DNA from 3 places in the Streptomyces sp. NPDC059248 genome. Region 1 is predicted to be linked to each of the others. Evidence: predicted binding sites of a transcription regulator. Region 1 holds the regulator's gene; each other region holds the start of a gene.
What was found. The regulator HrcA, encoded in region 1, represses chaperone genes, less so after heat shock. The targets are predictions, from matches to a motif close to TTNGCACTCNGNNNNNCNGAGTGCNAA.
Positions count from the first base shown of each region.

Region 2: groL (chaperonin GroEL) is a predicted target of HrcA. The motif match lies at 2,935-2,961, and genes of this name have one in related genera.
Region 3: groES (co-chaperone GroES) is a predicted target of HrcA. The motif match lies at 2,520-2,546, and genes of this name have one in related genera.

Region 1 is NZ_JBHYZV010000024.1:218-7,386, reverse strand. It holds gene dnaJ (molecular chaperone DnaJ) at 1-892, opposite strand, end outside; gene hrcA (heat-inducible transcriptional repressor HrcA) at 893-1,918, opposite strand; gene ACFXG1_RS12795 (MBL fold metallo-hydrolase) at 2,159-2,881, shown strand; gene ACFXG1_RS12790 (DUF3097 domain-containing protein) at 2,891-3,709, shown strand; gene hemW (radical SAM family heme chaperone HemW) at 3,792-5,033, opposite strand; gene ACFXG1_RS12780 (AMP-dependent synthetase/ligase) at 5,176-7,169, opposite strand, start outside.
Region 2 is NZ_JBHYZV010000004.1:122,650-129,818, reverse strand. It holds SAM riboswitch class I at 84-275, shown strand; gene thrC (threonine synthase) at 293-1,627, shown strand; gene ACFXG1_RS03325 (MoaD/ThiS family protein) at 1,768-2,046, shown strand; gene ACFXG1_RS03320 (cold-shock protein) at 2,526-2,729, shown strand; gene groL (chaperonin GroEL) at 3,128-4,750, shown strand; gene ACFXG1_RS03310 (alpha/beta hydrolase) at 5,095-6,651, shown strand; gene ACFXG1_RS03305 (alpha/beta hydrolase) at 6,723-7,169, shown strand, end outside.
Region 3 is NZ_JBHYZV010000023.1:15,459-22,627, reverse strand. It holds gene ACFXG1_RS12355 (SAM-dependent methyltransferase) at 1-1,026, opposite strand, end outside; gene ACFXG1_RS12350 (polysaccharide deacetylase family protein) at 1,187-2,146, shown strand; gene ACFXG1_RS12345 (hypothetical protein) at 2,143-2,439, shown strand; gene groES (co-chaperone GroES) at 2,693-3,001, shown strand; gene groL (chaperonin GroEL) at 3,119-4,741, shown strand; gene ACFXG1_RS12330 (hydroxyacid dehydrogenase) at 5,171-6,157, opposite strand; gene ACFXG1_RS12325 (SDR family NAD(P)-dependent oxidoreductase) at 6,243-7,016, opposite strand; gene ACFXG1_RS12320 (MOSC domain-containing protein) at 7,133-7,169, opposite strand, start outside.

The DNA.
Region 1 (7,169 bases):
GCCGGATGTCGATCTCCTCCACCCCGTCGAGGGTCTCCAGCGGCACCTTGGTGCCGAGGGCGCCCGCGGTCATCGGGATGGTGACCGTGCAGTGCAGATCGTCGCCGCGGCGCTGGAACACCGCGTGCGGCAGCTCGTGGATCTCGACGTACAGATCACCGGCGGGGCCGCCGCCGGGGCCGACCTCGCCCTCGCCCGCGAGCTGGATCCGGGTGCCGTTGTCGACACCGGCGGGGATCTTCACCGTCAGGGTGCGCCGCGAACGGACCCGCCCGTCGCCCGCGCACTCGGGGCAGGGGGTCGGGACGACCGTGCCGAAGCCCTGGCACTGGGGGCAGGGCCGGGAGGTCATGACCTGGCCCAGGAAAGAGCGGGTGACCTGGGAGACCTCACCGCGTCCGCGGCACATGTCGCAGGTCTGCGCCGAGGTGCCGGGCGCGGCGCCCTCACCGGAGCAGGTGGTGCAGACGACGGCGGTGTCGACCTGGATCTCCTTGGTCGTCCCGAACGCCGCCTCGTTCAGGTCGATCTCCAGCCGGATCATCGCGTCCTGGCCGCGCCGGGTGCGCGAACGCGGGCCGCGCTGGGACGCCGTACCGAAGAAAGCGTCCATGATGTCCGAGAAGTTGCCGAAGCCACCGGCGCCGAAGCCACCGGCCCCGCCGCCGCCCGCCTGGGACAGCGGATCGCCGCCGAGGTCGTAGACCTGCTTCTTCTGCGGGTCCGACAACACCTCGTAGGCGGCGTTGATCTCCTTGAACCGCTCCTGCGTCTTCGGATCCGGGTTCACATCCGGATGGAGTTCCCGGGCGAGCCTGCGGAACGCCTTCTTGATCTCGTCCTGGGACGCGTCGCGGCGTACGCCGAGTACGGCGTAATAGTCCGTGGCCACTTACGACTCCGCCAGGATCTGTCCGACGTAACGTGCCACTGCGCGTACCGCTCCCATCGTTCCGGGGTAGTCCATGCGGGTCGGTCCGACCACGCCGAGTTTCGCAACCGCCTCGTCGCCGGAACCGTAGCCGACGGTGACGACGGACGTCGCGTTGAGGCCCTCATGGGCGTTCTCGTGACCGATACGCACGGTCACGCCCATCCCGCCGGACTCCTTGGCCTCGCCGAGGAGCTTGAGGAGCACCACATGCTCCTCCAACGCCTCCAGCACCGGCCGGATGATCAGCGGGAAATCATGTCCGAAGCGGGTGAGATTGGCGGTACCGCCGATCATCAGCCGCTCCTCGGTCTCCTCGACGAGGGTTTCGAGGAGGGTGGAGAGCACGGTGGAGACCGTGCCGCGGTCCTCCGGGTCGAAGGAGTCCGGCAGATCCTGCACGAGCCGGGGCACATCGGTGAACCGGCGGCCGACGACCCGGCTGTTGAGCCGGGCCCGCAGATCGGCGAGAGACGTCTCGCCGAACGGCGCCGGGCAGTCGACCATGCGCTGCTCGACCCGGCCGGTGTCCGTGATCAGGACGAGCATCAGCCGGGCCGGGGCCAGCGACAGCAGCTCGACATGGCGGACGGTGGACCGGGTCAGCGACGGGTACTGGACGATCGCGACCTGGCGGGTCAGCTGCGCCAGCAGCCGCACCGTACGGCCGACGACGTCGTCGAGGTCGACGGCGCCGTCGAGGAAGCTCTGGATGGCCCGCCGCTCCGCCGCGGAGAGCGGCTTGACGCCCGCGAGACGGTCGACGAAGAGCCGGTACCCCTTGTCGGTGGGGATGCGTCCGGCGCTGGTGTGGGGCTGGGCGATGAAGCCCTCCTCCTCCAGCACCGCCATGTCGTTGCGGACGGTCGCCGGTGAGACGCCGAGCCGATGGCGCTCGGTGAGCGCTTTGGAGCCGACCGGCTCCTCCGTGCCGACATAGTCCTGGACGATGGCGCGCAAGACCTCGAGTCTGCGTTCGCTGAGCATCGCGCCCACCTCCAACTGCGTCGTCCGGCTGCTCGAAGGAGCGGCCGGGGCCGCTCGTCCGCCTGTCTGGTGGTCCCGGAAGTGTTCCCCGGTGGTTCGCCTGGCACTCCACGTGCCCGAGTGCCAAGTTTTCTTCGTGCCAGTGTACGGCCGCCCGGTACGGCCGTAGCAAGGTGACCGACCACGCTACCGCGCCACCACCGACCGCTTCGCCCGTGATCGTGGCGATAGCGTCCCGGTATGGACATCGGTTGGGAAGACCACGGGTGGGAACGGCTGGCCCCGGGGGTGGGCCGTCGCAGGCTGCCGGGGTGGGACGCGACCTGCGGGCTGATCGCGGGCCGCGACGGCGCCCTGCTGTACGACACGGGCTCGACGCTGGCGGAGGGCGCGGAGCTGCGGGCGCAGGCCGAGGCGCTGCTGGGCGGTCGCCGGGTGACGCATATCGCGCTCGGCCATCCCCATTTCGACCATGTGATGGGGACGGCGGCGTTCCCCGGCGCCGAGGTCTTCGGGGCGGCGGGGGTGGCGGCGCTGCTGCGGGCGGAGCGGGAGGTGCTGCACGAGGACGCGGTGCGGTTCGGGGTGCCGCGGGAGGAGGCCGCCCGGTCGGCGCGGGCCCTGGTGGTGCCGGGGCACACGGTGACGGACGAACGGGCGCTGGACCTCGGCGGGCGGCGGGTGGTGCTGGTGAACGCGGGCCCGGGGCACACCGGGCACGATCTGGTGGTCTGGGTCCCCGGCGACCCTGGGGTGATGTTCTGCGGGGACCTGGTGGAGGAGTCGGACGAACCGCAGGCGGGCCCGGACGCGGTCGGTGCCTGCTGGCCCGGGGCGCTGGACCGGCTGCTGGCGCTGGGCGGGGCGGACGCGGTGTACGTACCGGGGCACGGGGCCGTGGTGGACGCGGCGTTCGTCCGGGCGCAGCGCGCTGTGCTGGCGGACCGGTTCGGCGTGTCGTAGCGTCGGCGAATGCGCAGCTACAGCCCTGATCTGACCCCGCCGTGGAAGAAGTCGGCGCCGGTTCCCGAGGTGCCCGCGGACTCCTCGGACCCCGATCTGGTGGTGGAGGAGGTGGCCACCGGATTCTGCGGGGCGGTGGTGGCGTGCGAGGCGGGGACGGTGACGCTGGAGGACCGGTTCGGCAAACACCGGGTGTTCCCGCTGGCGCCGCGCGGCTTTCTGCTGGACGGGCGGGTGGTGACGCTGGTGCGCCCGGGGGCGGGAGCTCCGGCGCGTCCGGCGCGTACCGCCTCGGGTTCGGTGGCCGTCCCGGGGTCCCGGGCGCGGGTGGCGCGGGCGGGCCGGATCTATGTGGAGGGCCGGCACGACGCCGAGCTGGTGGAACGGGTGTGGGGGGACGATCTGCGGATCGAGGGGGTGGTGGTGGAGTATCTGGCGGGGATCGACGATCTGCCCGCGATCGTCGACGGGTTCGCCCCCGGTCCCGACGCCCGGCTGGGGGTCCTGGTGGACCATCTCGTGCCCGGCTCGAAGGAGTCGCGGATCGCGGCGTCGGTGACGGATCCGCAGGTGCTGGTGGTGGGGCATCCGTATATCGATGTATGGGGCGCGGTGAAGCCGTCGTCGGTGGGGATCCCGGCCTGGCCCCGGGTCCCGCGCGGCCAGGACTGGAAGACGGGCGTCTGCCGGTCGCTGGGCTGGCCCCCCGACACGGGCGCGGCCTGGCGCCACATCCTCTCCCGGGTCCACTCCTACAAGGACCTGGAGCCGGAGCTGCTGGGCCGGGTCGAGGAGCTGATCGACTTCGTCACGGCGCCCCCGGAGTAGTCCGCGGCACCCGGGGCGCGGGTGCCGGGCCGGGCGCCGGGCGCGGGTGCCTGGCTGGCGGCGGCCCCCGGGGGCGGCGGGGTCAGTCGACCAGGTCCCGGACCACCCCGTCCGCGAGCAGGCGGCCCCGCAGGGTCAGGACCGCGCGGCCCTCCTCGTACGGGCCCGGCTCCAGCAGGCCGTCCGTCAGGGACCGGGTCGCGGCGCGCAGGCCCGCCGGGCGCAGCAGGGACAGGGGGACGCCCTCGCGGAGGCGGAGTTCGAGCAGGATCCGCTCGACCCGGCGGTCCTCCGGGGTGAGCAGCTCGCGGCCCGCGCCCGGGGAGCGGCCTTCGGCGATGGCCGCCGCGTAAGCGCCCGGGTGCTTCACGTTCCACCAGCGGACCCCGCCGACATGGCTGTGGGCCCCGGGGCCCGCGCCCCACCAGTCGGCGCCGCGCCAGTACAGCTCGTTGTGGAGGCAGCGGCCCGCTTCGGTGGTGGCCCAGTTCGACACCTCGTACCAGTCGTAGCCCGCGGCGCCGAGCAGTTCGTCGGCTATCAGATAGCGGTCGGCGTGGACGTCGTCGTCCGTCATCGGCACCTCGCCGCGGCGGATCCGGCTCGCCAGCCGGGTGCCCTCCTCCACGATCAGGGCGTAGGCCGACACATGGTCGGGTCCCGCGCCGACGGCCGCCTCCAGGGACGCCCGCCAGTCGTCGTCGGATTCGCCGGGGGTGCCGTAGATGAGGTCGAGGTTCACATGCTCGAACCCGGCGGCGCGGGCCTCGGCGACACAGGCCTCGGGCCGGCCGGGGGTGTGGCTGCGGTCCAGGACGCGCAGCACGTGCTGCCGGGCGCTCTGCATCCCGAACGAGATCCGGTTGAAGCCGCCGGCCCGCAGTTCGGCGAGGTAGGCGGGGTCGACGGAGTCCGGGTTCGCCTCCGTGGTGATCTCGGCGCCGTCCGCGAAGCCGAACTCGGTCCGGACCGTGTCGAGCATCGCGACGAGGTCGGCGGCGGCGAGCAGGGTGGGTGTCCCGCCGCCGACGAACACGGTCCGCACGGGACGCGGGTCGTCGCCGAGGATCTTGCGGGCCAGCCGGATCTCCTCGGCGACCGTCTCCGCGTAGTTGTCGCGGGACGCCAGCACCCCGCCCGATCCGCGCAGCTCGGTCGCCGTGTAGGTGTTGAAGTCGCAGTACCCGCAGCGGGTGGCGCAGTACGGCACGTGCAGATAGAAGGCGAGGGGCCGCTCGGCGGCCCCGTCGAGCGCGGAGGCGGGGAGCGACCCGTCGTCGGGCACCGGCACCCCGTCGGGCAGTACGGAAGGCATACCCCCCATTGTCCGGTACTTCCGCCCGGCTCACTGCGCCCTGTGGACAACCTCCCGGCACCCGCCGTCGGGCCGGCCTCGAAAGCCCCTCCGACCTGCGCCGAAGGGGTCGGAGGGCGCGGGCCCCGGGATGCCCGGGGCCCGCCCTTCGTCACGCCTCGCGCTGGCCCGCGTACATCTCGTCGACCAGGTGCTGGAACTCGTGCTCGACGGCGGGGCGCTTCAGCTTCATGCTCGGGGTCAGATCGCCGTGCTCGACGTCGAGGTCCCGGGGCAGCAGCCGGAACTTCTTCACGGTCTGCCAGCGCTGGAGGCCCTCGTTGAGCCGCTCCACATAGCCGGCGATCAGATCCCGGGTGGCGGGCGCGGCGAGCACCTCCCGATAGCTGCGGTCCTCCAGGCCGTGCTCCGCGGCCCAGCCGAGGATCGCGGGCTCGTCGAGGGCGATCAGGGCCGTGCAGTAGTTGCGGTCCGCGCCGATCACCACGATGTTCGAGACGTACGGGCAGATCGCCTTGAACTGGATCTCCACCTCGGTCGGCGCGATGTACTTGCCGCCGGAGGTCTTGATCAGGTCCTTCTTGCGGTCGGTGATCGTGAGATAGCCGTCGGCGGAGAGTTCGCCCAGGTCACCGGTGCGGAGCCAGCCGTCCTCCTCCAGCACCTCGGCGGTCCGCTCCGGCTGGCCGTGGTAGCCCTCCATCACCGCGGGGCCGCGGAGGAGGATCTCCCCGTCGTCCGCGATCCGGACCTCCAGACCGGGCAGCGGCTTGCCGACGGTGCCGGTGCGGTAGGACCCGTACCGGTTGACGAAGTTGACGGCGCTGGACTCGGTGAGGCCGTACCCCTCCAGGATGTGGATGCCCGCGCCCGCGAAGAAGTAGCCGATCTCCGGGGAGAGCGCGGCGGAGCCGGAGACCGCGACCCGCAGCCGTCCGCCGAACGCCTCGCGGAGCTTGCTGTAGACGAGCTTGTCGGCCAGCCGGTGCTGGGAGCGCAGCCCGAAGGGCGCGGTGGCGGAGCCGGTGCGGCGGAAGTTGTCCTGGGTGATCCGGGCGTGGTCGCGGGCGACCTCGGCCGCCCAGCGGAAGATCTTGTACTTGGCGGCGCCGCCCGCACGGGCCTTGGCTGCGACCCCGTTGTAGACCTTCTCGAAGATCCGGGGAACGGCCGCCATATAGGTGGGCCGGATGATCGGCAGATTCTCCACGATCTTGTCGTGGCGGCCGTCGACGGCGGTGACGTGGCCGACCTCGATCTGCCCGGAAATCAGCGCCTTGCCGAAGACATGGGCCAGCGGCAGCCACAGATACTGGACGTCGTCCTTGTTGATCTGCCCGGTCCCGGCGATCGCCTTCGCCATGTACGACCAGTTGTCGTGCGGCAGCCGGACGCCCTTGGGGCGGCCGGTGGTCCCGGAGGTGTAGATCAGGGTCGCCAGCTGATCGGCGGTGATCGCGGCGATCCGCTCGTCGACGGCCGCCGGGCGCTCGGCGAGGAGGGCCCGGCCACGGGTCTCCAGCTCGGCGAGGGTGACGACGAAGCCGTCGGTACCGGTGTCGGCGCCGACCGGGTCGATCACCACGACATGGCGCAGTTCGGGCAGCTCGGCACGGCGCTCCACGGCCTTCGCGAGCTGTTCGGCGTCCTCGGCTATCAGGATCCGGCTGCCGGAGTCGGTGAGGATGTACGCCGACTCCTCGGCGTTGGTCGTGGGGTAGATGGTGGTCGTGGCGCCGCCCGCGCACATCACCCCCAGATCGGCCAGGATCCACTCGATCCGGGTCGTGGCCATGAGGGCGACCCGGTCCTCGGGGTCGATCCCCAGGTCGATCAGTCCGGCGGCGACGGCGTGGACCCGCTCGGCGGTCTGGGCCCAGGTGAGCGACTCCCAGCCCTCGGCCGGACCGTCCGCCTCCGCCTCCGCTTCGGAGTCGGTGCCGGTGCTGCCCGTGCCGGTGCCCGTGGTGCCGGTGCCCGACTGCGCGGTCTCGGCCGGTGATTCCGGCCCGGCTTCCGACGGACCGGTGGACCCGGCCGCGACGGCCGGGGCGAGCACCGGATAACGGAACGCCTCGCCGTCCGGCGTCGCCGCCACCCGCTCGGCGAAGAGCATCGCCACCGAGGCCGGGCGGTTGTCGATCG
Region 2 (7,169 bases), on a different contig from region 1:
GGACCTTCGGTTACAGTCTTGAACAACGCGGATGACCGTCGTATGTCGGGGTCCGCCGTTCACCACGTTCAACAATCGAATACCGCTCATCCAGAGGGGCAGAGGGATACGGCCCGTTGAAGCCCCGGCAACCCTCCAGCCGGTCTCCGTCGTCACGGCGCACACAGTGCGTACAGCGCGCAGTGCGTACAGCACGCGCGGACGCCGCGAGGCTCCCGGCTCGGGAAGGTGCCAAGTCCGTCTCATGGCGAGATGCGCCATGAGGAAGATGAGGAGAAAGGGCCTCGCCTCCATGGCTGCGCAAACCGCACCGAACACCGTCAGCACCGCGACCGCGACTGACGCGACCAGCGCCACCTCCCCCGCCACGTCCTCCGTGGACCTCGGCTCCGCCGTCGCCCTCTCCTGTCGCGAGTGCGGCGAGCGCACCCCGCTCGGCCCCGTCTTCGCCTGCGCCGCCTGTTTCGGGCCGCTGGAGGTCGCGTACGAGCTGCCGGCCGGGGACCCGGAGGCCCTGCGCAAGACGATCGAGGCCGGACCCGACAGCATCTGGCGTTACGCGCCGCTGCTGCCCGTCCCCGCCGACGTGGCCGACAAGCCCAATCTGAACCCCGGCTTCACCCGGCTGGTCAAGGCCGACCGGCTCGCCGCCGAGCTGGGCGTCACCGGTGAGCTGTATGTGAAGGACGACTCCGGCAACCCGACCCACTCCTTCAAGGACCGGGTCGTCGCGATCGCCGTCGAGGCCGCCCGCGCCTTCGGCTTCACCACCCTCTCCTGCTCCTCCACAGGCAACCTGGCCGGCGCCGTCGGCGCCGCCGCCGCCCGCGCCGGATTCCGCTCCTGCGTCTTCATCCCGCACGACCTGGAGCAGGGCAAGGTCGTCATGGCCGCCGTCTACGGCGGCGAGCTGGTCGGCATCGAGGGCACGTACGACGATGTGAACCGCTTCTGCTCCGAACTGATCGGCGACCCGATCGGCGAGGGCTGGGGCTTCACCAACGTCAATCTGCGGCCGTACTACGCCGAGGGCTCCAAGACCCTGGCGTACGAGATCTGCGAGCAGCTCGGCTGGCGGATCCCGGACCAGATCGTGATCCCGGTCGCCTCCGGATCCCAGCTCACCAAGATCGACAAGGGGCTCAAGGAGCTGATCGACCTGGGTCTGGTCGAGGACCGGCCCTACCGGATCTTCGCCGCCCAGGCCGAGGGCTGCTCGCCGGTCTCCGCCGCCTACAAGGCGGGGCACGACGTCGTACGCCCGGTGAAGCCCGACACCATCGTCAAGTCCCTCGCCATCGGCAACCCGGCCGACGGACCGTACGTCCTCGACATCGCCCGGCGCACCGGCGGCGCCGTGGAGGACGTCACCGACGAGCAGGTCGTCGACGGCATCAAGCTGCTCGCCCGAACCGAGGGCATCTTCGCCGAGACCGCGGGCGGCGTGACCGTCGGCGTGGCGAAGAAGCTGCTGGACGCGGGGGTGCTCGACCCGGCGCTGACCACCGTCGTCATCAACACCGGCGACGGACTCAAGACGCTGGACGCGGTCGCCCCGACCACCGGCCCCAGCGCCGTCATCCGGCCCAGCCTGGACGCGTTCCGCGAGGCGGGTCTCGCCCACTGACCGGCCCGGCCGTACCGTCGGCCCGTCGGTCACACGGTCGTACGGCCGGTCGGTCGAACGGCCGGCCGTACCCGCCCCGCCGCCGGGGCGCCCCGTCCCAGCCCCCCGTCCCCTCCCGCCCGAGGAAGGCACCACTCACCATGAGCGTCAACGTCCGCATCCCGACCATCCTGCGCACCTACACCGGCGGCAAGGCCGAGGTGACGGCCGACGGCGGCACCCTCGCCGAGGTCATCGCCGACCTGGAGAAGAACCACACGGGGATCTCCGCCCGCGTCCTCGACGACCAGGGCAAGCTGCGCCGCTTCGTCAATGTCTACGTCAACGACGACGACGTCCGCTTCGAGCAGGGCCTGGAGACCGCCACGCCCGACGGCGCCGGGATCTCGATCATCCCCGCCGTCGCCGGCGGCTGCTGAAACGCGCCGGACCGCGCGCCCCCGCGCTGCCACGCGCCCCCGCGCACGGTCCGTGTCATAAGCCGTAGGGCTCATGACACTCGGTAATGGGAATGGCCCCCTCCGTAAGACATCCGGAGGGGGCCATTCTGCATGGTTGAGCACGCTAGAATTGGGGAACACCCCGCAATCCGGCATCACGCGCCAGGTATGAGAATGCGCCCGGGCTCGATAAGAAGCAGCCAATGTCTGACATCAATCTGTCTCATAGGTTCCTTTTGTCCGGCCGGATTTGCCCCGTAATTCCCTGAATTCAGGCCAATTACCCGATAGTAGCCTTCCGGATTTCTCGTCCGACTGACCTGTTGCAGAGGGCAGTTGTGCAGATACATTCAGCCGCGGTCGACGCGTTCCGGCGCACACCTGTGAGGTCGGGTGAGGTCTGACCCGGGTCCGCGAGGTGCGGTCCTGTGCAAGGGCCAGTAATAGGGGAGTTAGGCATGGCTCAGGGCACCGTCAAGTGGTTCAACGCGGAGAAGGGGTACGGCTTCATCGCGGTCGACGGTGGTGCGGATGTTTTCGTCCACTACAGCGCGATTCAGATGGACGGCTATCGCACCCTGGAGGAGGGGCAGCGGGTCGAGTTCGAGATCTCGCAGGGTCAGAAGGGCCCGCAGGCCGACATGGTCAAGCTCTCGGCCTGACCGGACCTTCTCAACGCGTCCGCGTCACCGACGCACGCACTCAATATAAGGGTCCGCATCCCGCTCGCCGGGGTGCGGACCCTTGCGTTTTCCCACCCCGGCACCTTCGTCCGCCCATGGCCGGTACGCCCTCGCGCCGTCCACCGGCGCTTGCGCCCACCCCGCCGCCCGACCACCGCCCCTCGTCGACGCCCTATCGGGCGGCCTTGCACTCTCGGGGGTCGAGTGCTAATCATTGGCGTTAGCACTCTCCGGGTGAGAGTGCTACCGAAGGGCCGAGTCGGTGAGGTCAGCCGACCGTGTGGCGCATGGAGCCGCACGGCGTGGCAGGCCGTCCGTCGCGGGCGCAGACGCGGTCCGATTTGAGCTTCCCACCCAGTCCGTGGAGGACACTTCACATGGCAAAGATCATCGCGTTCGACGAGGAGGCACGGCGCGGTCTCGAGCGCGGGATGAACCAGCTCGCCGACGCCGTCAAGGTCACCCTTGGCCCCAAGGGCCGTAACGTCGTCCTCGAGAAGAAGTGGGGCGCCCCCACGATCACCAACGATGGTGTTTCCATCGCCAAGGAGATCGAGCTCGAGGACCCGTACGAGAAGATCGGCGCCGAGCTGGTCAAGGAAGTCGCCAAGAAGACGGACGACGTCGCCGGTGACGGTACGACCACGGCCACCGTGCTCGCCCAGGCGCTGGTCCGCGAGGGCCTGCGCAACGTGGCGGCCGGCGCCAACCCGATGAGCCTGAAGCGCGGCATCGAGAAGGCCGTCGAGGCCGTCTCCGGTGCCCTCCTCGAGCAGGCCAAGGATGTGGAGACCAAGGAGCAGATCGCCTCCACCGCCTCCATCTCCGCCGGCGACACCCAGATCGGCGAGCTGATCGCCGAGGCCATGGACAAGGTCGGCAAGGAAGGCGTCATCACCGTCGAGGAGTCCCAGACCTTCGGTCTGGAGCTGGAGCTCACCGAGGGTATGCGCTTCGACAAGGGCTACATCTCGGCGTACTTCGCCACCGACATGGAGCGTATGGAGGCCGTCCTCGACGACCCGTACATCCTCGTCGTCAACTCCAAGATCTCCTCGGTCAAGGACCTGCTCCCGCTGCTGGAGAAGGTCATGCAGTCCGGCAAGGCGCTGCTGATCATCGCCGAGGACGTCGAGGCCGAGGCCCTGTCGACGCTGATCGTCAACAAGATCCGCGGCACCTTCAAGTCCGTCGCCGTCAAGGCCCCGGGCTTCGGCGACCGCCGCAAGGCGATGCTGAACGACATCGCCATCCTCACCGGCGGCACGGTCGTCTCCGAGGAGGTCGGCCTCAAGCTGGAGAACGCCGGTCTCGACCTGCTGGGCCGCGCCCGCAAGGTGGTCATCACCAAGGACGAGACCACCATCGTCGACGGCGCCGGTGACAGCGACCAGGTCGCCGGTCGGGTCAACCAGATCCGTGCCGAGATCGAGAACTCCGACTCGGACTACGACCGCGAGAAGCTCCAGGAGCGTCTCGCGAAGCTGGCCGGCGGCGTGGCCGTCATCAAGGCCGGCGCCGCCACCGAGGTGGAGCTCAAGGAGCGCAAGCACCGCATCGAGGACGCCGTGCGCAACGCCAAGGCGGCCGTCGAGGAGGGCATCGTCGCCGGTGGCGGCGTGGCTCTGCTCCAGGCTTCCTCGGTCTTCGAGAAGCTGGAGCTCGAAGGTGACGAGGCGACCGGCGCCAACGCCGTGAAGCTCGCGCTGGAGGCCCCGCTGAAGCAGATCGCCGTCAACGCCGGCCTCGAGGGCGGTGTCGTCGTGGAGAAGGTGCGCAACCTGACCCCCGGCCACGGTCTGAACGCCGCGTCCGGCGAGTACGTGGACATGATCGCCGAGGGCATTCTCGACCCGGCGAAGGTGACCCGTTCCGCGCTGCAGAACGCCGCGTCGATCGCCGCGCTGTTCCTCACCACCGAGGCCGTCATCGCCGACAAGCCGGAGAAGGCCGCCGCGGCCGCTCCGGGCGGTATGCCGGGCGGTGACATGGACTTCTGATCCCGGGAGCTTTTCCCAGGATCGGCGGACCGGTCGTCCCGAAGGGCGGCACCCCTCTCCCAGGGGTGCCGCCCTTCGGCGTATCCGGGAAATCCGTTCCCCGTACCGGTATTCATCCGGTGCCGGGCACCGCCGGTATTCGCCCGTTCGTTCACCCCCGTTCAGTGGCGACCGGTAATCGCCCCCCGACAGTGGCCGAATTCAGCTGCGTCTGAGGAATGACCGGTACCGGGTGCCATGGGACCCCGGACATAGCTGATACCGACTTTCGGGATGATTCGCGGTCGCCGTCGGGTCGGGCAGGGTCGTGGGTGTCCCGGAAACCGAACGGAAGGAATTGCTCCGTGAAGGTAAGACGCCTGGTGCCGACCGTCGCGGTGAGTGTGCTGGCGAGCCTGACCCCGGCACTGGCCGTCGCGGCACCGGGGGCGCCGACACCAAGAGGTGTTCACGCGCGTACCGCCGACGCGATATCCGGACCGATGACGGAATGGCGGCGCTGCCGGGCCGACGGCCCCGCCGATGTCCAGTGCGCGACCCTGAAGGTGCCGCTCGACTACAGGAAGCCCGGCGGCCGGAAGATCGATGTGGAGATCTCCCGGATCGGCGCCGCCGACCCGGCCCTGCGCCGCGGCGTCCTGCTCTTCAACCCGGGCGGGCCCGGCGGCCCCGGACTCGATTTGCCGGGCGAGATGCGCAAACGGCTGCCGAAGGCCGTACTCGACCGGTACGACCTGATCGGCTTCGATCCGCGCGGGATCGGGAAGAGCACCCCCGTGGTCTGCGGACTGAGCCCCGAGGAGGTCGCGATCGAACGCCCCTACAAGAAGGAGACGTTCGCCCGCGACACCGCCCTGTCCCGGTCCTTCGCCGAGAAGTGCCGGACGAAGTACGGGGCGGACCTCATCCACTTCAACACCCGTAACACCGCCCGTGACATGGACTCGATCCGGGCGGCGCTCGGCGAGAAGAAGATCAACTACTTCGGGATCTCGTACGGAACGTATCTCGGCGCCGTCTACACCGAGTTGTTCCCGCACCGCTCCGACCGGATCGTGCTCGACAGCGCCGTCGACCCCAAGCGGGTCTGGCGGAAGGACTTCCGGCTCTGGGCGTCGGAGACCGAGAAGGCGTTCCACCGGTGGACGCGCTGGGCGGCCGAGCGCGACGCCCGCTACGGCCTCGGCGGCACGCCCGACGCGGTCGCAGAGACCTTCTGGAACATCGTCGCGCAGGCCGAGCGGAAGCCGATCGAGCTCGGAACCCAGTGGTACGACGGCGATCGCATCCGGGCCGCGATGCGGCCGGCGTTCTTCACCCGGGCGACGGCGAGCGAGTACACCGCCCTCCTGAAGGAGGCGGCGGCCGGGAAACCCGTCGACGCCGGCCCGCCGGTCTACGACCTGCCCGAGGACTTCGTCTCCGCCCTGTGGACCGTGACCTGCGGCGACGAGAACTGGCCGACCGATCCGCGGACATACGCCCGCCAGGCGGCCCGGGACAAGATCCGCTACCCGGTCTACGGCGACTACGCGTCCCACATCAACCCGTGCGCCTTCTGGGACCGGACCGCCGAACCCACGACGACGGTGGACAACGGGGTCGGCGCGCTCATCGTGCACAACGAATGGGACTCCCAGACCCCGCTGCCGGACGCGATCGGACTCCGCGAGGACATGAAGGGCGCCCGGCTGGTCCTCGTCGACGAGGGCGAGGGCCACGGCGTCTACGGCTCCGGCGTCAGCAGCTGCTCCGACCGGCTGACCGACACCTATCTCGTCACCGGGCGGCTGCCCGCGAAGGACACCGTGTGCCGACCGGACCCGGGTGTCGCCGAGAACCCCGGGCTGCGGGACGAACCGCCGCTGCTCGCGCCCCTGGTCCGCGGCGCGACTCCGTGACCCGCGGGTCCCGGGCCCGTACCACCCGTACTCCCGTATCTGCTTCTGTTTCCCCCCGGAAAGGAACGTACGTGCAGTCTGGACGTCTCATATCCGTGGCCGCGGTGAGCGCCGTGGCCACCCTGACCCCTCTGATCACCGTCGCCTCCCCGGCCGTGGCCGCGCCGCCGGACCGTACGGCAAAGGTGGCGACGGCGACGGCGGCCGCCCAGTCGCCGACATGGGCGCGTTGCTCCCCCGACCACCCCGAGTCCTTCCAGTGCGCCACGCTGAAGGTGCCGCTGGACTACCGGAAGCCGGGCGGCAAGAAAATCGATGTGACGATCTCTCGGATCCGGGCGGCCGATCCCGCAACCCGGCGCGGGGTGCTCCTCTTCAACCCCGGCGGCCCCGGCGGCTCCGGCCTCGGCGACCCGCTGCACTGGGGCGAGCGGCTGCCCCGGTCCGTACTCGACCAGTACGACCTGATCGGCTTCGACCCGCGCGGGGTGGGGGCGAGCACCCCCGTGGAGTGCGGC
Region 3 (7,169 bases), on a different contig from region 1:
GTACGCGGTGGCGGACGGCAGCGGGCGCAGCGCGTCCGACGTGACATAGGCGATCGTCTCGTCGATCAGTCCGCCGTCCGGGAGCCCGGCCGCGACCTCGGCCACCAGATGGGCCCGGATGACCGCGCCGTCCGGCTCGTACAGATAGCGGCCCACGGGACGCACCGGGGGATTCGGCAGCCCGCGCCCGGTCAGCGTGTACGCCTCCGTACCGTCGCCGGACAGCAGGGTCGCGGCGACGGTCCCCGGGGCCGGGTCGCCGGTGCCGCGCCACAGCACGGCCTCCTTCACATCGCCCTCGTACGAGATCCACTCGGCCGCGAAGTCGTCGGGGATCAGCTCGTGCGGCACACCCGGCGCGATCTTGAGGGCGGCGACCGGGCGGCGGCGGGCCGCGTCGAGCGCCCAGGACAGCGGGGGCGAGTACGCCTCCGGGTCGAAGACCCGGCCCCGGCCGCCCCGGCGCGCGGGGTCGGTGAACACGGCGTCGTACGGCTCGGTGTCGATCTCCGTGACGTCCGCGCACCGCACCTCGACGAGGTCGGCCAGGTCCAGCGCCTCGGCGTTGGCCCGGACCACGGCGGCGGTCAGCGGGTCGCGGTCCACGGCCAGCACCCGGATGCCCGCCCGGGCCAGGGCGATCGCGTCGCCGCCGATACCGCTGCACAGATCCGCCACGGAGCGCACCCCGAGGGCGGCGAGCCGGGCGGCCCGGTGGGCGGCGACCGGGGCGCGGGTGGCCTGCTCGACGCCGTTCGGGGTGAAGAACATGCGATACGCGTCCGCCGCGCCGAACTTGGCGACCGCCCGCCGCCGCAGCCCGGCCTGGGCCAGCGCCGCCGAGACCAGCTCGGCCGGATGGTCGCGGCGCAGCCGGGTCGCCAGCGCCAGCTCGCCGGCCGGGTCGTAGTCGCGTACCGCGTCGAGCAGGGCACGGCCCTCGGGCGAGAGCAAAACGGCGAGGGGCGCCGGAAGGCCGGACGGCGAAGCGGTGGGGGAGGCGGAGGCGTCGTTCACCCGGCCCATTGTGAGCCAGTTGTGGGCCAGGAGGGTCACTGTCCACAGGTGACGGCGGTGTCGTACGGATCCGGTGGGGGGCGGGCTGCCAGGATGCAGCGCCATGCGGCTAGTACGACAAAACGGAAAGATGGCTGGAATGGTCCACAATGCGGGCAGAGGTGAGGAGATGGCTTCCGGCGGCGCACGGCGGCGGGCCCCGGCCCCGCGCGGAACCCGGATCGCGGTCGCGCTGCTCGCCTGCGCGCTCGGCGCGGGCTGCACCGTACCCGGCCCGCAGGGGCACGGCGGAGCGCCGCCCCACTCCGGGGCCCAGGCGGAGGAGTCCCAGCTTGAGCGGGCGGAGAAGGACGCCCAGCGGGCCGGGCCCGCCGGATCGCGCGCCGACTACGTGGACCAGGTGGAGAAGGTCCAGAAGGCCCGCGCGGTCGCGGCCCGGAAGTGGGGGCTCGCACAGACCCCGCTGCCCGCGCCCCAGCCGCCCGCGACCAAACCCCTGATCAACACCCGTCAGGGGTTCGAGGTCGAGGGCGGGGCGGCCCTGCCGCCGGTCTTCACCACCGTCCCGGTGAAGGAGAAGATCGTCTTTCTGACGGTCGACGACGGGGCCGAGAAGGACCCCGACTTCCTCCGGATGATGAGCGATCTGAAGATCCCGTACAGCGCCTTCCTGAGCGACTACGTGATCAACGACGACTACGGCTACTTCCGGCGCATGCAGGACGCGGGCGTCGAACTGCACAATCACACCCTCAACCACCGCTATATGCCCGGCCTCTCCTACGAGGACCAGCGACAGGAGATCTGCGGTCAGCAGGACAGCCTCCAGCGGCTGTACGGGAAGCGCCCGCCGCTGTTCCGGCCGCCGTACGGCAACTACAACCGGGACACCCTGAAGGCCGCGCAGACCTGCGGGGTCAAGGCGGTGCCGCTCTGGGCCGCCGAGGCGTTCCCGGACCATATGGAGTGGCGGGAGTGGGACCGGGATCTGCACCCCGGCGACATCGTCCTGACCCACTTCCGGGGCGCCGGCGACTGGAAGGGCACCATGCCCGACATGGTGCGCCAGGTCATGAAGACGATCACCGAGAAGGGGTACGCCGTCGCCCGGCTGGAGGACTACGTGTGAGGCGGATCGCGGCCGCCGTCCTGGCCGCGGGGGCGCTGCTCGGCTCCGCCGGGTGCGCCTCCCCGGCCGTGGACCCCATCGAACGGCTCGGCCGCCGGGCGGTGGACCCGGGCGGGGGCGAGAGGGCCGACGCCGCCGGGACCGGTGCCGCGGGCGCCCCCGGGCGCGAAGGAGCGCGCGCCCCGGTACGCAACCCCGCTTCCCCCGCGCCGACCCCTTCCGGCGCGGCTCCCGCCTTCCCGGCCTTTCCGGCGCCCGCCGAGGCCGCCGGCCGGCTGCTGGACCGGCTCTGAAAGCACCCCGGCGCGCGCCGGTTCGGCCGGGCGCATCGGGCGTGCGCCCGGCGCGCCGTGTTCCGCCACGGGCGGACGAATTGGCACTCCGCTTGACCGAGTGCTAATCGCGGTCATAGTCTCGGCTCTGGCACTCCCCGAGGGAGAGTGCCAACACAGCGACAGGCAGGTCCGGCACCCGCGACGACGGATCGACCTGGTCGCCACCTCAGACAGTTAACCCCGTGAGATCTCCGAAGGGGGAGGTCGGATCGTGACGACCGCCAGCTCCAAGGTTGCCATCAAGCCGCTCGAGGACCGCATCGTGGTCCAGCCGCTCGACGCCGAGCAGACCACGGCCTCCGGCCTGGTCATCCCGGACACCGCGAAGGAGAAGCCCCAGGAGGGCGCCGTCCTCGCCGTTGGTCCGGGCCGCTTCGAGAACGGCGAGCGCCTGCCGCTCGACGTCAAGGTCGGCGACGTCGTGCTCTACAGCAAGTACGGCGGCACCGAGGTGAAGTACAACGGTGACGAGTACCTCGTGCTCTCGGCTCGCGACGTGCTCGCGATCATCGAGAAGTAAGCCGAGCCGTCTCCGCTTGTTCTTGATCCGCGCCCCTGGCCCCCGCTGACTTTCCTGAACGGGCGCTGGGGGCGCGGCTTTTTCGCAGACTTTTCAGAAGAGGACTGAAACGCTCCCATGGCGAAGATCCTGAAGTTCGACGAAGACGCCCGTCGCGCCCTTGAGCGCGGCGTCAACAAGCTTGCCGACACCGTGAAGGTGACGATCGGCCCCCGTGGCCGCAACGTCGTCATCGACAAGAAGTTCGGCGCTCCCACCATCACCAACGACGGTGTCACGATCGCCCGCGAGGTCGAGCTCGACGACCCGTACGAGAACCTGGGCGCCCAGCTCCTCAAGGAGGTGGCGACCAAGACCAACGACATCGCGGGTGACGGCACCACCACCGCCACCGTGCTGGCCCAGGCGCTGGTCCGCGAGGGTCTGCGCAACGTCGCCGCCGGCGCGTCCCCGGCCGCCCTGAAGAAGGGCATCGACGCCGCGGTCAAGGCCGTCTCCGACGAGCTGCTCGCCACCGCCCGTCCGATCGAGGACAAGTCCGACATCGCCGCCGTGGCCGGGCTCTCCGCCCAGGACTCGCAGGTCGGCGAGCTCATCGGCGAGGCGATGGACAAGGTCGGCAAGGACGGTGTCATCACCGTCGAGGAGTCCAACACCTTCGGTCTGGAGCTGGACTTCACCGAGGGCATGGCCTTCGACAAGGGCTACCTCTCGCCGTACATGGTGAGCGACCAGGAGCGGATGGAGGCCGTCCTGGAGGACCCGTACATCCTGATCAACCAGGGCAAGATCACCTCCATCCAGGACCTGCTGCCGCTGCTGGAGAAGGTCATCCAGGCCGGTGGCTCCAAGCCGCTGCTGATCATCGCCGAGGATGTCGAGGGCGAGGCGCTCTCCACCCTCGTCGTCAACAAGATCCGCGGCACGTTCAACGCCGTCGCGGTCAAGGCCCCCGGCTTCGGCGACCGCCGCAAGGCGATGCTGCAGGACATGGCCACCCTCACCGGTGCCACCGTCGTCGCCGAGGAGGTCGGCCTCAAGCTCGACCAGGCCGGTCTGGACGTGCTGGGCTCCGCCCGCCGCGTGACCATCACCAAGGACGACACCACCATCGTCGACGGTGGCGGCAGCTCCGAGGACGTCACCGGCCGGGTCGCCCAGATCAAGGCCGAGATCGAGTCCACGGATTCCGACTGGGACCGCGAGAAGCTCCAGGAGCGCCTCGCGAAGCTGGCCGGAGGTGTGTGCGTGATCCGTGTCGGCGCCGCCACCGAGGTGGAGCTGAAGGAGAAGAAGCACCGTCTGGAGGACGCCATCTCCGCGACCCGCGCCGCGGTCGAGGAGGGCATCGTCTCCGGTGGTGGCTCCGCGCTGGTCCACGCCGCCAAGGTGCTCGACGGCGACCTGGGCAAGCAGGGCGACGAGGCCACCGGTGTCTCCGTGGTCCGCCGCGCCGCGGTCGAGCCGCTGCGCTGGATCGCCGAGAACGCCGGCCTCGAGGGCTACGTCATCGTCTCCAAGGTCCGCGAGCTGGAGGCCGGCCACGGCTACAACGCCGCCACCGGCGAGTACGTGGACATGGTGAAGGCCGGCGTCATCGACCCGGTCAAGGTCACCCGCTCCGCCCTGGAGAACGCCGCCTCCATCGCGTCCCTGCTGCTCACGACCGAGACCCTGGTCGTCGAGAAGAAGGAAGAGGAGCCGGCGGACGCGGGCCACGGCCACGGCCACTCCCACTGACACCGTCCCGTACGTCAGGACACCCCGCGCCGAGCCCGGCGCCCCCACTCAGGGGGCGCCGGGCTCGACCCGTTCCGCGTCCACCGACGTGTGACGGCTGCATGTTCGTGTGCGTGGGGAGGGCGGATGCGGGGTTGCCCCCGCAGCCGTCGGCGGGATGCAGCGGTCAGCGTTTCCGAGGGCCCGGGTTCCGCCGATGGCGAGGAGGTAACCCCGGAGTCGACCGACCAACCCGCGCCACACAAGCAACCCGCAGAGTCCTGGAGCAACGCTCACCCGACAAGACACACCAAGGGCCCCGCACCCCACACAGCACGTGAACCACAACATCCAGGGGCGCGAGGAACTGCGCGACCAGCCACAGACGGCGCGCGGTCGGCACACATGGCCTGCCCACCACACAGCTCGCCGCTCCGGCGCAAGGCCCCGTTACGCCGAGCGCGTCAGGGACTCCGGTGTCACCGGCTCGGTGAACGGGCGCCCATCGGCCCACCGCTCCAGTTCGTCCAGTGCCGCGTCGGCCAGCCGGTGGAGTTCGGGGCCGAGCGACCCCGCCAGATGCGGGGTCAGCAGAACGTTCGGCAGGGAGTACAGCGGTGAGTCGGGCGCCGGGACCTCCGGCTCCGTGACGTCCAGGACCGCGTACAGACGCCCCGACACCAGCTCCCGTACCAGCGCCTCCTCGTCGACGAGGGAGCCGCGGGCCGTGTTGATCAGCGTCGCGCCGTCCGGCAGCAGCGCCAGCCGCCGGGCGTCGATCAGCCGCCGGGTCTCCGGCAGCTCCGGCGCGTGCACCGAGACGATGCCGCTGCGTGCGCACAATTCGTCGAGCCCCACCGGGACCGCGCCGAGACCGGCCGCCTCGGTGGCGCTCGTGTACGGGTCGTACAGCAGCACCTCCCGGCCGAAGGGGCGCAGCAGCCCGATCACCCGGCGGCCCACCCGGGACGCTCCGACGACCCCGACCGTACGGTGCTGGTCCCCCGCTCCGGCCAGTTCGGCGCCCCAGTCGTGCGGCGCCCGCAGTTCCGCGTACCGCCGGGCCGACGAGAGCACCCGCTTGCCCGCGAGGAGGATCGCCCCGAGCGTGTACTCGGCGACCGGGACCGCGTTGGCCGATGCCGCCGACGACACCGCGACACCCCGTTCCCAGCAGGCGGCCGTGATGTGCCCCCGCACCGAACCGGCCGCGTGGACCACCGCCTTCAGCCGGGGCGCGGCCGCCAGCGCCGAGGTGTCCAGGAGCGGTGCGCCCCAGCAGGTCAGCAGGGCGTCCGCGGTCGCCAGGGCGTCCCGTACGGCGGGGGAGGGGTCCCGCAGATCGTGGGCGACCAGCGCCGGATCGGTCCGGGCGATCGTCATCAGCCTGGTCAGCTGACGGTCCGTGAAAAGCCGTTCGGCCACCCCGGGGCCCATGGCCAGCAACACCTTCGGCCGGCCGTCCCGGCCGTCCCGGGCGTCCGCCGTCGTCTCCGCGCCGTTCACGACCGCCGCCGCCGCTCTACTGCGGGCCGTACTTGCGGCCGGTCTTGGAGGTGAAGCCGCCCAGCAGACCGCGCGGTGCCAGCTTCGCGACGCCCATCAGGGCCTTGTACCGCGGGTCCGGGATCGAGACCGCCTTGCCGCGGGCCAGATCGCCGAGCGCCGCGTCCACCACCTTGTCGGCGTCCAGCCACATCCACCCCGGGATGTTCTCCGTGCCCATTCCGGCCCGCTGATGGAACTCGGTCCGTACGAAACCCGGGCAGAGCGCCATCAGCCGTACGCCCGTACCCGTCAGGTCCCGGGCCGCGCCCTGGGTGAACTGGACGACCCACGCCTTGGACGCGCCATAGGTGCCACGCGGCACAAAAGCCGCCACGGAGGCCACATTGACCACTCCGCCGCGACCCCGTTCCCGCATCGGTCCGGCCGCCGCCGCGGTGAGCCGCAGCACCGCCTCGCAGTGGACCTTCAGCATCGTCAGCTCATCGGCCATGGACACTTCGAGGAATCGGCCCTTGTTGCCGAAGCCCGCATTGTTGACCAGCAGGTCCACCGCGTTCCTGCGGTCGTCGAGACGATGCTCCACGGCCGCGATCCCGCCCTCGGTGGAGAGGTCGGCGGTCAGTACCTCCGCCTCGATGCCGTGCCGGTCGTGCAGTTCGGTGGCCTGCTCCCGGAGCCTGTCGGTGTCCCGGGCCACCAGGACCAGATCGCGGCCGTCGGCGGCGAGTCGCCGGGCGAACGCGGCGCCGATCCCCGCGGTGGCTCCCGTAATCAATGCGGTCGTCATAGGCGGCACGTTAGTGCCCCCGGCCGGACGCGGCCGTACGCGCCCACCCCGCTCCGGTCCCGCTCAGGCCCCGGTGGGGGGCGGGACCGGCCGGGTACCGGGCCGTCGGCGGGGTGTCAGACGGACAACTGCCGCTCGCTCGTGCGGCGCAGA